DNA from 3 places in the Pseudogulbenkiania sp. AW2-16 genome. Region 2 is predicted to be linked to each of the others. Evidence: riboswitches for the same ligand, from Rfam matches in the RefSeq annotation. Region 2 holds a riboswitch; each other region holds the start of a gene.
What was found. Region 2 has a riboswitch for cobalamin ahead of bluB (5,6-dimethylbenzimidazole synthase). Riboswitches for the same ligand answer to the same signal wherever they lie in the genome.

Region 1 (3,270 bases), 910 kb from region 2:
CAATGGTGCCCGCCAGCAGCGCGGCCATGCGCTCGGCGCTGTCGACGGTTTGCAGGTTGACACCGGCCACCGGCACGAAGCCCTCGGGCAGCTCGGTCTCGGCGCGGTGCAGCGCGGTGAGGTCGGTGCCGGCGTGGGTCAGCAGCACGATGCCGCCGCGGTTGGGGGCGCTCATGGCTGCTCTCCTTGTTCGATGTCGCCGATGCCCAGGCGGTGGAACACCAGTTCCTCGACCGGGCAGCCGCCCGCCAGGTGCTCGTGCACGATGCGCTGGACCGCCGCCGCGTCGACTTTGCGGTACCACACGCCGTCCGGATACACGGCGACGATCGGGCCTTCCTTGCACACCGCGAAGCAATGGGTGCGGGTACGTTTGACGCGCAAGCCCTCGCAGGCGTCGATGGTCTGGCCCAGCGCCTTGAACATGGCCTCGGCCTCGACGCCGTTCTCGGTGCAGCGCGGACCGGTGCACATCAGCACGTGTTTGTAATGGGTTCTCATAGACTGTCCTGTGCCTTGCCGTAGCGCACTTCGTAGCCGCGCCACCGGTAGATGCCGGCCGAAACGGCCCAGCTGGCGATGAAGATGCCGATCACCAGGTAGCCGAAATGGGCCAGGCTCTCGTTCAGCAGGGCGACGCCGTCCCAGAACGCGCCGGTCAGTTGCAGCTGGCTGGCCAGGAGGCCCAGCGCCTCGATGCCGCCGATGCCGAAGGCGACCAGCACCGAGATCGTGGTGATGGTGAGGTTGTACCAGAGCTTGCGCAGCGGATTGACGAAGGCCCAGCCGTAAGCGCCCACCATCAGCATGCTGTCCAGGGTGTCCACCAGCGCCATGCCGGCGGTGAACAGCACCGGGAACACCATGACGTTCCACAGCGACGTCCCCGCCGAGGCATGGGAGGCGGAAACGGAAAACAGGCCGATCTCAGTGGCGGTGTCGAAGCCCAGGCCGAACAGAAAGCCGATCGGGAACATGTGCCAGCTCTTCGTCACCAGCCGGAACAGCGGCCGGAACAGCCGGGCGAGCAGGCCCTGTCCCGACAGCAGCAGGTTCATCTCTTCGGCGCTGACGTCCTCGCCGCGCTTCACGCGCTGGAAGTTGCGCCAGACGCCCTTGAGGATCATCAGGTTGGTGAGGGCGATGGCCAGCAGGAAGAAGGCCGAAATGCTGGTCGAGACGAGGCCGCCGAGGGTCTTGAAGGCGGCGAAGCGGCTTTGCAAGGCTTCCGTGGTGGTGACGATGATGGCGACCGCCAGCACGATCAGCGCGGAATGGCCGATCGAGAAGAAAAACCCCGCCGCGTAGGGCTGCTTGCCTTCCTGCATCAGCTTGCGCACCACGTTGTCGATGGCAGCGATATGGTCGGGATCGACAGCGTGGCGCAGGCCGAACAGGTAGGCCAGGAGCGCGGTGCCGAGCAGTGCCGGCTGCGCCGAGAAGGCGGAAAACGCCCACGCCCAGGCGAGCAGGTTGGCGATGAAGAGGAACGCCAGTATGCCGACGAGGCGGCTACGGCCGCCTGGCCGGCTGGGATGATGCGACGTCATGTTGTTGATTGCCCTCGAGCTGGTTACGTCGCCACAGGCGAGGGCACGAACTGCCCAAGGCGGTTCCTGCATTCCCCCGGTGCACCCCGCCCGGCTTCTGCCTGTGTCGACATCGGTGACGGCCGGTCTCCTGGCTCGCGCTTCACCGCCTGACGCCGCCTTCCCGGATTGCTCCAGTGGCATCGTGGCGCCGGCTCATCGCTTACAGTTGCGGGGGCAGCCGTGGCATCGCACCACGTTCCCGTCACCGTCACTTAGGGGCAGGATGATACGTGAGGGCGGCGGGCTTGTGAACAAACGCGGCGATGCCGTCCGGCTGTGCCGCGCGATGAGGGGCGCTCGTGTCAGCGGGGAGTCGTATGCGTTTCCTGCAGGCGTAGCGCGGCAATCGCCCCGGAAAGGAATGTCAGCCCGGCTACCAGCCAGATCGCGCTGGCCATGCCGAACAGGTCGGCCACCACCCCGGACAACAGGGCGCCGATGGCGTAGCCGAGGTCGCGCCACAGGCGGTACACCCCCACCGCCGAGGCCCGCCAGCCCGGATGCGCCACGTCACCGATGGCCGCCAGCAGGGTGGGGTAGACCATCGCCGTGCCGATGCCCAGCAGCACCGCGCCGGCGAGAAAGCCGGAGAAGCGCAGGCTGCCGGCGGTGACGACGATGCCGGCCGCCTGCAGCCACATGCCGGCCACGATCAGCCCCTTGCGGCCGATGCGGTCGGACATGGCCCCGGTCACGAGCTGGCAGCCGCCCCACACCGTCGGGTAGACGGCGGCCAGCCAGCCAATCTGCGTCAGGCTCATGCCGGCGGCGGCGAAGGCCAGCGGAAACAGGCCCCAGGCCATGCCGTCGTTGAGATTGTTGACCAAACCCGCCTGGCAGATGGACGACAGGTTGCGGTCCTGCCAGCTGGTGCGCCAGAAGATCGTCCCGGGCGAGGGCAGGCCGGGGTGGGCGTCCGGCCGCTGCAGCGCTTCGTGCCGGGCATGGGCGTGCGTCTCGCGCACCGCCAGCAGCGACAGCAGCAGGCCCGCCAGCACGAAGGCCACGCCCAGGTAGAACGGCTGCGGCCGCAGCCCGTAGCGGGCGGCAAGCCAGCCGGTGGCGAGCGCTGCCGCGCCGACCGCGACATAACCGGCGAACTCGTTGATGCCCATCGCCAGCCCCCTGTTGAGCGGGCCGGCCAGGTCGATCTTCATGATGACCGTGATGGACCAAGTCAGGCCCTGGCTCACGCCCAGCAGCACGTTGGCCAGCAGCACCCAGTTCCAGGACGGCGCCCACATCAGCAGGAACGGTACCGGCGTGGCGATCAGCCAGCCGGTGACGAGGATGGTCTTGCGGCCGTGCACGTCGGCGAAACGGCCGGCGACGTAATTGGTCAGCGCCTTGGAGACGCCGAACACCACGATGAAGGCGAGGATGGCGGTGTGCGCCGCCAGATGGAACTCCCGCTCGGCGATGGCGGGGAGGATGGAGCGCTCCATGCCGACCATGGCGCCGACGAAGGCGTTGACCAGCACCAGCAGGCTGAACTGGGCCAGGTTCGCCCGCAGACCGAGCCGGATGGCGCGGGGCGGGCCGCCGTTAGCGTTGCGTGTTGTGTTCAAGGTCGGTGCATGCCTCCTCTTGAGGTATACACCAACCCTCCAGCGCGGCCTCCAGCCGCGACCAGGCGGCCTCGCTCGCCGGCAGGCCGAAGCGGACGCTGCCGGTTTCG
Region 2 (3,270 bases):
GGTGGTTTGAGGCGATGGCCCCCGCTCTTTTGCCTCGACTTACTATGGTCGGAACAGATGAGCGATGGGGCAGCTCAATGGCGCACCGCTTGGGGCTGCTAGTAGTGGACGAAATGGCGGAGACGGAAGGACAAGTGATGCTACTGGCAGCCCATGGTTGTGAGCTGGTACAGGGACATTACTTCAGCAAGGCACTCTCTGCCGAGGCCTGCGAGAGGTTAATTGGGGCGGGCCCTTTAACGCTGCCGGTGGTCTCAATAAACAGAATCATCCCCCCACGCTGTTGGTTCTGGACGATGATCCTTTCGTCACGGACTTGGTGAGTAGGGAGCTACGAAATGCCAGCTATCGCATACTGGTGGCCAATGACGTCGATGCCGCCTTCGAACTGCTGGCGTGTCATCAGGTTGGAGTGGTGCTGAGTGACCAGAGCATGCCCAAACTGACAGGAACCGAGTTTCTTGGCCACGTACAAACAACTGTACCCACAGACGGTAAGATTATTGTTCAGCGCCTACCGGAACTTTGAGCTCGCCACTGCAGCAATCAATCTGGGCGCGGTACACCACTTCCTGACGAAACCGTGGAACCCAAATGAGCTGAACCAGCTTATCGCCCAAGCCTTCACTACTCATGCACGCATGGCATGGAGGAGTCCCGCATGTTCAAACGAACTAACCCTTTCGTTATGCAGAAGGGCTCCGACGAGCTAGGGTGTATTCACAGTAGGAAATTAATTACGTGGTCAATGTCGACAAAGTGTAACCCGAAGAATTCTCACGCACACAGAAAAACTGACAGGCTTAGCCGGTCAACCGAACCGGCGCGCTCAACATGACAGATGAGCGTCTCAGAAGGCAGAAGCACTCTATCATTTCGTCGCTAGGGCCTGCCAGTTGCTGTACAACATTTCTCTCCATTTATTTCCAGTCAACGAACCCGTTATTCTGTATATCCGCCTGTTGTTGGCGTATGTGATCGACCACCTTCCCATGGCTGTCGACTCCATGCGACCACTGCTCAAAATAGACTAGTTCGTCGAGCGGCAGACGCGGTAGCCAACCAGCCTCCTCCAACTCTGGCCTCTGGTAGAAATGGCTCACATAACCGAGGCATAGATAGGCAATCGGCGTAATGGACAGTGGAATGCCCAGAATCTGTTTCAATTCGTTCGGCTTGAAAATGCTGACCCAGCCTACTCCCAGTCCCTCCGCTCTGGCGGCTAGCCATAGATTCTGGACTGCGCAGACGGAGCTGTAGAGATCCATCGTTTTCATATGTGTCCGCCCGATAACGATAGGGCCAGTCCGCTTCCGGTCGCAGGTGATGCACAAATTCACCGGCGATTCCAGAATGCCTTCGAGCTTCAGGCCTCGATAGATGTCCCTACGCTCGCCATCGAACATAGCGGCGGCTTCGTCGTTTGCGTTTTGGAAGAGATCATGGACGCGCCGTTTGACGCCCTGCGAGCGGATCACGATGAAATTCCACGGCTGCATGAAGCCTACCGACGGCGCATAGTGCGCGGCCATCAGGAGGCGGCTGAGCACCTCGTCTGGAATCGGGTCGGGCAAAAACTGACCGCGCACGTCGCGGCGGCTGAAAATGGCACGGTACACCGCATCACGGGCATCGTCAGAAAAATGATGAGTATTTTGGATGGTTGGGCTTTCCATTTTGTCCCCTTCTGGAAAATGGACTGCCAGTCCAGGCAGCCTGCTTCATCTTCCGGCCGGTCTTCTGACTCGGACTCATCCGTCCGGAACGCCTTCCCGACCTGAGTCAGTGGCTTGGGGACTTACAATTCCCGTTGTTCCGTTCGTCCTCCTCACAGCGTTGGGCACGTGGCGGAATTGCACCGCCTTCCCGATTCTCCCCAGGGCTTCCCCTGTAGGCACCGAAAGACGAGCCGTGTAAGAACCCTCACGGCTTGGGGCGATGCTAACTTGTGGTTTCGACAGCGGCCATACGTCATTGGAACGGCAAAGACTCATCACAAAGGATACGTGCTTGTGTGGCGTGTAAAGGGTAGGCCGCCCAGCCGCCAGCCTCCGCTGCAACGTCCGTCCAAGGCGTACAGAGACAGACAGGTGGCATTCCGAGTGCGATGTGCCCAGTTGCGGCATACGGGGCTGCCATCACCCACTCCCCGGTTCTGCTTGGGGTGGATTTGCACACACTGCGTTCTCACCAAGTTCCTCTAAACAAACAGCTGGGCCATCTGCTCATAGGGCGATAGCCCTTTCGAAGGGGCTTCATGATGGGTAAAGGGGCGCAAATGAAAGGAAAGCAAGGCAGGAAGCATAAGCTGGCCACGCACCACGATTCGGAAGCATAAGCTGGCCGCGCTCTGGGGCGGCTGGGTCAAACGAATTGGCGGACCAAACCCTTGCGTGGCAAGGGTTTCAGGCGATGGGGAAACTCAAACGGCCGGAGTCGATCAGAAAAAGCGATGAAATTTGCGACTCATCGGAAGCATAAGCTGGCCGTTTGGCCACTTTATGCTTCCGGTCACACACAACTGAAACAGGACGCATTTTTATGCACATGCCTAGAACCATATTTCTGCAGAAAATCGGCAGATTTGGGTATCAATGTGGACCATTTTCAAGCCTGGTGATACCCAATTTTTTGCACTTTGTCAGAAAGTGACTCATATCCTTGCAGTTTGTAAGCGATGACATCGCTGTGTGGGCGCAGGGGAGGCTGACCGCTCGTTCCGGTATTCGCAATCGCTTCGGCATCGTTGGCGCCGTTCTTCGTGTGCCGGCTCATGCGAAACGGCTTCACAAACTCTGGCGCCATGATTCTCAACACCAATCCCATCGTTTTCATCTTCCGACCTCAGTAGCGGATCCGTACTACACGTCCCGACCCTGAACTCCACAAGCCCTTCGGCTAGGGCCGTGAAGCGGAGGTAGCGCCGCTCTGCCGGCTTGCCGTCGTCCAGCCCACGCACCTTGATGATGTTCTTTGCCAAACCGATGCCAACGGTCTTAATATCCATAGTGCCTTCTCCTCCGCAATTCAGATCGAGCTACAGGCGGCGTTGCGTTCAACCTGGAATGGGGAGATGGATTACACGCGACAGGAAGCGGTCCTTACGCTCCTTATGCTCCTTATGCTCCTTGATCGGAAAGAATAAAGTCTGTCACGTGACAATGAAGTCTGTCATGGCAATGACATGATCAGTTTGGTACCACTAGCTCGAAACAAAGAGGCCCGAAAGGGCCTCTTTTCGTATGCGATTGCTTGGTTTGGTGAGTAGGA
Region 3 (3,270 bases), 1.6 Mb from region 2:
GAGATCCTGGTGCTGGACGAAGCCGACCGCATGCTCGACATGGGGTTCATTCACGACATCAAGAAGGTGCTGGCGCTGCTGCCGGCCAAGCGTCAGAACCTGCTGTTCTCGGCGACCTTCTCCGACGAGATCAAGGCGCTCGCCGACCGCCTGCTGAACAACCCGCAGCTGGTCGAAGTGGCGCGCCGCAACACCGCCAACGAGTTGGTCGAGCAGAAGGTGCACCTGGTCGACCGCGACAAGAAGACCGAGCTGCTGACCCACCTGATCAGCCAGGGCGACTGGCACCAGGTGCTGGTGTTCACCCGCACCAAGCACGGCGCCAACCGCCTGGCCGAGAAGCTCGACAAGAGCGGCATCAGCGCTGCGGCGATTCACGGCAACAAGAGCCAGAACGCGCGTACCAAGGCGCTGGCCGACTTCAAGGCCAACACGCTGCAAGTGCTGGTGGCCACCGACATCGCCGCGCGCGGGCTGGACATCGACCAGCTGCCGCACGTGGTCAACTTCGAGCTGCCCAACGTGCCGGAAGACTACGTGCACCGCATCGGCCGCACCGGCCGCGCCGGTAACGAGGGCGAGGCGGTGTCGCTGGTGTGCGTGGACGAGTTCAAGTTCCTCAAGGACATCGAGAAGCTGATCAAGAAAGACATCCCGCAGTTCACCGTTCCCGGCTACGAGGCCGATCTGACGGTGACGCCGGAGCCGATCCTGATGGGTGGCCAGCGTCGTGGCCAAGGCCAAGGTCAGGGGCAGCGTCAGGGCCAGGGAGCGCGTCAAGGCCAGGGAGCCGCGCGTCAGGGCCAGTCCCAGCCGCGTCAGGGTCAAGGCCAGGGCCAAGGCCAAGGCCAAGGCCAAGGCCAGCGCCGTGGCGGCGACGGCCAGGCCGGCAACGCACGTAGTAGCGCCGGCGCCAGCGGCGGCCAGAATGGGCGTCGCCACGAGCATGCCGACGGCGCGCGCCAGCCGGGTGCCCGTCCGCCCAAGAGCAACACCGGTTCCCAGCAGCCCAAGGGGCGCCATACCGCGCCGGCCAACGGCCAGCGTGGCGAGCCCAACGGCAACGTGATGCCGCCGCCGCCGAAAGAGGTGAACGGCAACGTGATGCCGCCGCGCGGCAAGCCCAACAACGGCAACCAGCGTCCGGGCAGCAGCCGCCCGGGCGAGGCGCGCCGCAGCAAGCCGGCGGGCGGTCGCCAGACCGCCGCGCTGTTCGCGCCCAAGCGCGACAGCAACCGCTGACGCTCCGCCCGCGTCCGCACCAGACCGCTACCCGCTTGCCGGGGGCGGTTTTTTTCGCCCGGTCCAACCGGTCCCGCTGCTTCCTATGCATTTTGACCGTGCCGCCGGTGCGCTTCTGCTATCCTTAAGCAGCTTTCGGTGTGCCCCGGTCCGGATCGGCCCGGGGCTTGAGGTTTCCCGCCGTCTGGGGAACTTCAACGGGAAGACGGTGTGCCGATCGGCAAATCCGTCGCTGCCCCCGCAACGGTAATCGAGTCAGCGTCGGCAACACGCCACTGGGGTCGCACCCGGGAAGGCGCCGGCGTGGGAGCGTGCTCCCTGCTCGTGAGCCCGGAGACCGGCCGAAGGCGACGACGCTATGCACCGCGGAGGGCGGTGCGCTTAACGTTTCTTCCAGTGTGCCCCTCCCTTACCCTGCCGCGCCATCGTCGGTCCATCGCTGTGCGGCGGCTTGCCGCCAACCGACACCGCGAGACAGGGGGGCCATGGAAAGACCCAGGAGATAGACATGCAGTTGCACAAATCCGCCGCTCGACCGATCGGCCCGTTCGCCCCCGCCAGCGCCGCGCGCTGGAAAGCCCGCTCCGCCGCCCTGTGCGCCGCGCTGCTGGGCGCGGTGATCCTCTACGGCGTCGGCTTCGCGCCGGGCATCGCCCACGGCGAGAGCCACGATACGCGCCATACCATGGGCTTCGTCTGCCACTGACCGGCGAAGGGTTGTCATGTTTGCACGTATTGTTGCCCTGTCGCTGCTGGCCGGGCTGCTGGCCGGCGTGGTGGCGACGCCGGTCCAGCTGGCGCTGGTCCAGCCGCTGATCGAGCAGGCCGAAGGCTACGAGCAGCAGCTCGAGGCCGCCACCGCCACGGCGCACGTTCACGCGGCGCACGACGCCGTGGCGGCCGAGGGACACTCGCACGAGGCGATGGCGAGCGAGGAGCCGTCCGACGACAAGACGCACCGCGCCGTCGCCACCGCGGTCTCGCTCACGCTGGCGGCGATGGGCTACGCCCTGCTGCTGGGCGCCGTGCTGTCGCAGTTCGGCCACATCGACTGGCGGCGCGGCCTGTTGTTCGGCGCGTTGGGCTTCGTGGTGTTCCAGCTGGCGCCGGCGCTGGGCCTGCCGCCGGAGCCGCCGGGCGTGCCCGCGGCCGACCTGCAGCAGCGCCAGCTGTGGTGGCTGCTCACCGTCGCCTGCACCGCCGGCGCGCTGTTCGGGCTCCATCGTGCCTGGAGCCAGCGCCGCCTGCGGTGGGCGGCGGGCGCGCTGGCGCTGGCGGCGCTGCCGCACCTGGTCGGCGCGCCGGTACTGGCCGAGGTGCACACGCTGGTGCCCGCGCGCCTGATGAGCGACTTCATGCTGGCGGCGCTGGCCTCCGCGGCGGTGCTGTGGCTGGCGCTGGGCGGCGTGCTGGGGGGGCTGTTGCAGCGCTTCCCGGTGGAATCGCGCTAACCGCGCGCTTGTCCCGCAAAGAAAAAGCCCCGGAAGCGATTCCGGGGCTTTTTTGTTTTCAAGGTTGGCCGAAGCCGGCCTGCGGTCACACCGTGCTGTCTTCCTCGACCGGCACGTCCTCGTGGCCGACCTTGCCGGCGTAGCGCAGCTCGATCTCCTGCGTCAGCTCGTCGATGCGGATCACCGCCAGGCGCACCTTGTCGCCGCTCGCCAGTTCCGGCAGGCCGGGCACGCGCAGGCGCAGCGGCAGGCCGTCGATGCGCACCAGGTCTTCCTTGATCAGCGTCGCGGTCGGCTCGGTGACGCCTTCCTGGCTGAACCAGCGCAGGCACCAGAAGTGCTCCATGCGGTCCTGGAAGGCGAGGTAGGCGCTGTAGGTGGCGTCGAAGTCGCGCAGGATGGCGAACAGCATGGCGTTGCCCTGCTCGAACTCGGGCTTGTCGCCGCGGATCATCGCGGTGAGCTGGCGCTGGTTGACGAAGTCGGTGGCACGGCGCAGCGGCGAGGTGGACCAGGCGTACTGCGCCACGCCCAGGCCGATGTGCGGCTCCGGACGGGTGGTCATGCGCACCTTGCC

Region 1: another riboswitch for cobalamin. It lies ahead of ABKF58_RS16750 (HoxN/HupN/NixA family nickel/cobalt transporter); the one in region 2 lies ahead of bluB (5,6-dimethylbenzimidazole synthase).
Region 3: another riboswitch for cobalamin. It lies ahead of ABKF58_RS04810 (CbtB domain-containing protein); the one in region 2 lies ahead of bluB (5,6-dimethylbenzimidazole synthase).

Annotation. Positions count from the first base shown of each region.
Region 1 is NZ_CP157668.1:3,468,189-3,471,458, reverse strand. Features, by position in the region: gene ABKF58_RS16760 (cobaltochelatase subunit CobN) at 1-175, opposite strand, end outside; gene ABKF58_RS16755 ((2Fe-2S) ferredoxin domain-containing protein) at 172-501, opposite strand; gene ABKF58_RS16750 (HoxN/HupN/NixA family nickel/cobalt transporter) at 498-1,550, opposite strand; cobalamin riboswitch at 1,654-1,817, opposite strand; gene ABKF58_RS16745 (MFS transporter) at 1,895-3,160, opposite strand; gene cobD (threonine-phosphate decarboxylase CobD) at 3,138-3,270, opposite strand, start outside.
Region 2 is NZ_CP157668.1:2,559,558-2,562,827, reverse strand. Features, by position in the region: gene ABKF58_RS12520 (bifunctional 5,10-methylenetetrahydrofolate dehydrogenase/5,10-methenyltetrahydrofolate cyclohydrolase) at 1-10, shown strand, start outside; gene ABKF58_RS12515 (response regulator) at 320-529, shown strand; gene bluB (5,6-dimethylbenzimidazole synthase) at 921-1,676, opposite strand; cobalamin riboswitch at 1,714-1,917, opposite strand; gene ABKF58_RS12505 (hypothetical protein) at 2,608-2,835, opposite strand.
Region 3 is NZ_CP157668.1:990,713-993,982, reverse strand. Features, by position in the region: gene ABKF58_RS04815 (DEAD/DEAH box helicase) at 1-1,242, shown strand, start outside; cobalamin riboswitch at 1,396-1,602, shown strand; gene ABKF58_RS04810 (CbtB domain-containing protein) at 1,751-1,948, shown strand; gene ABKF58_RS04805 (CbtA family protein) at 1,965-2,693, shown strand; gene ABKF58_RS04800 (ribonuclease catalytic domain-containing protein) at 2,779-3,270, opposite strand, start outside.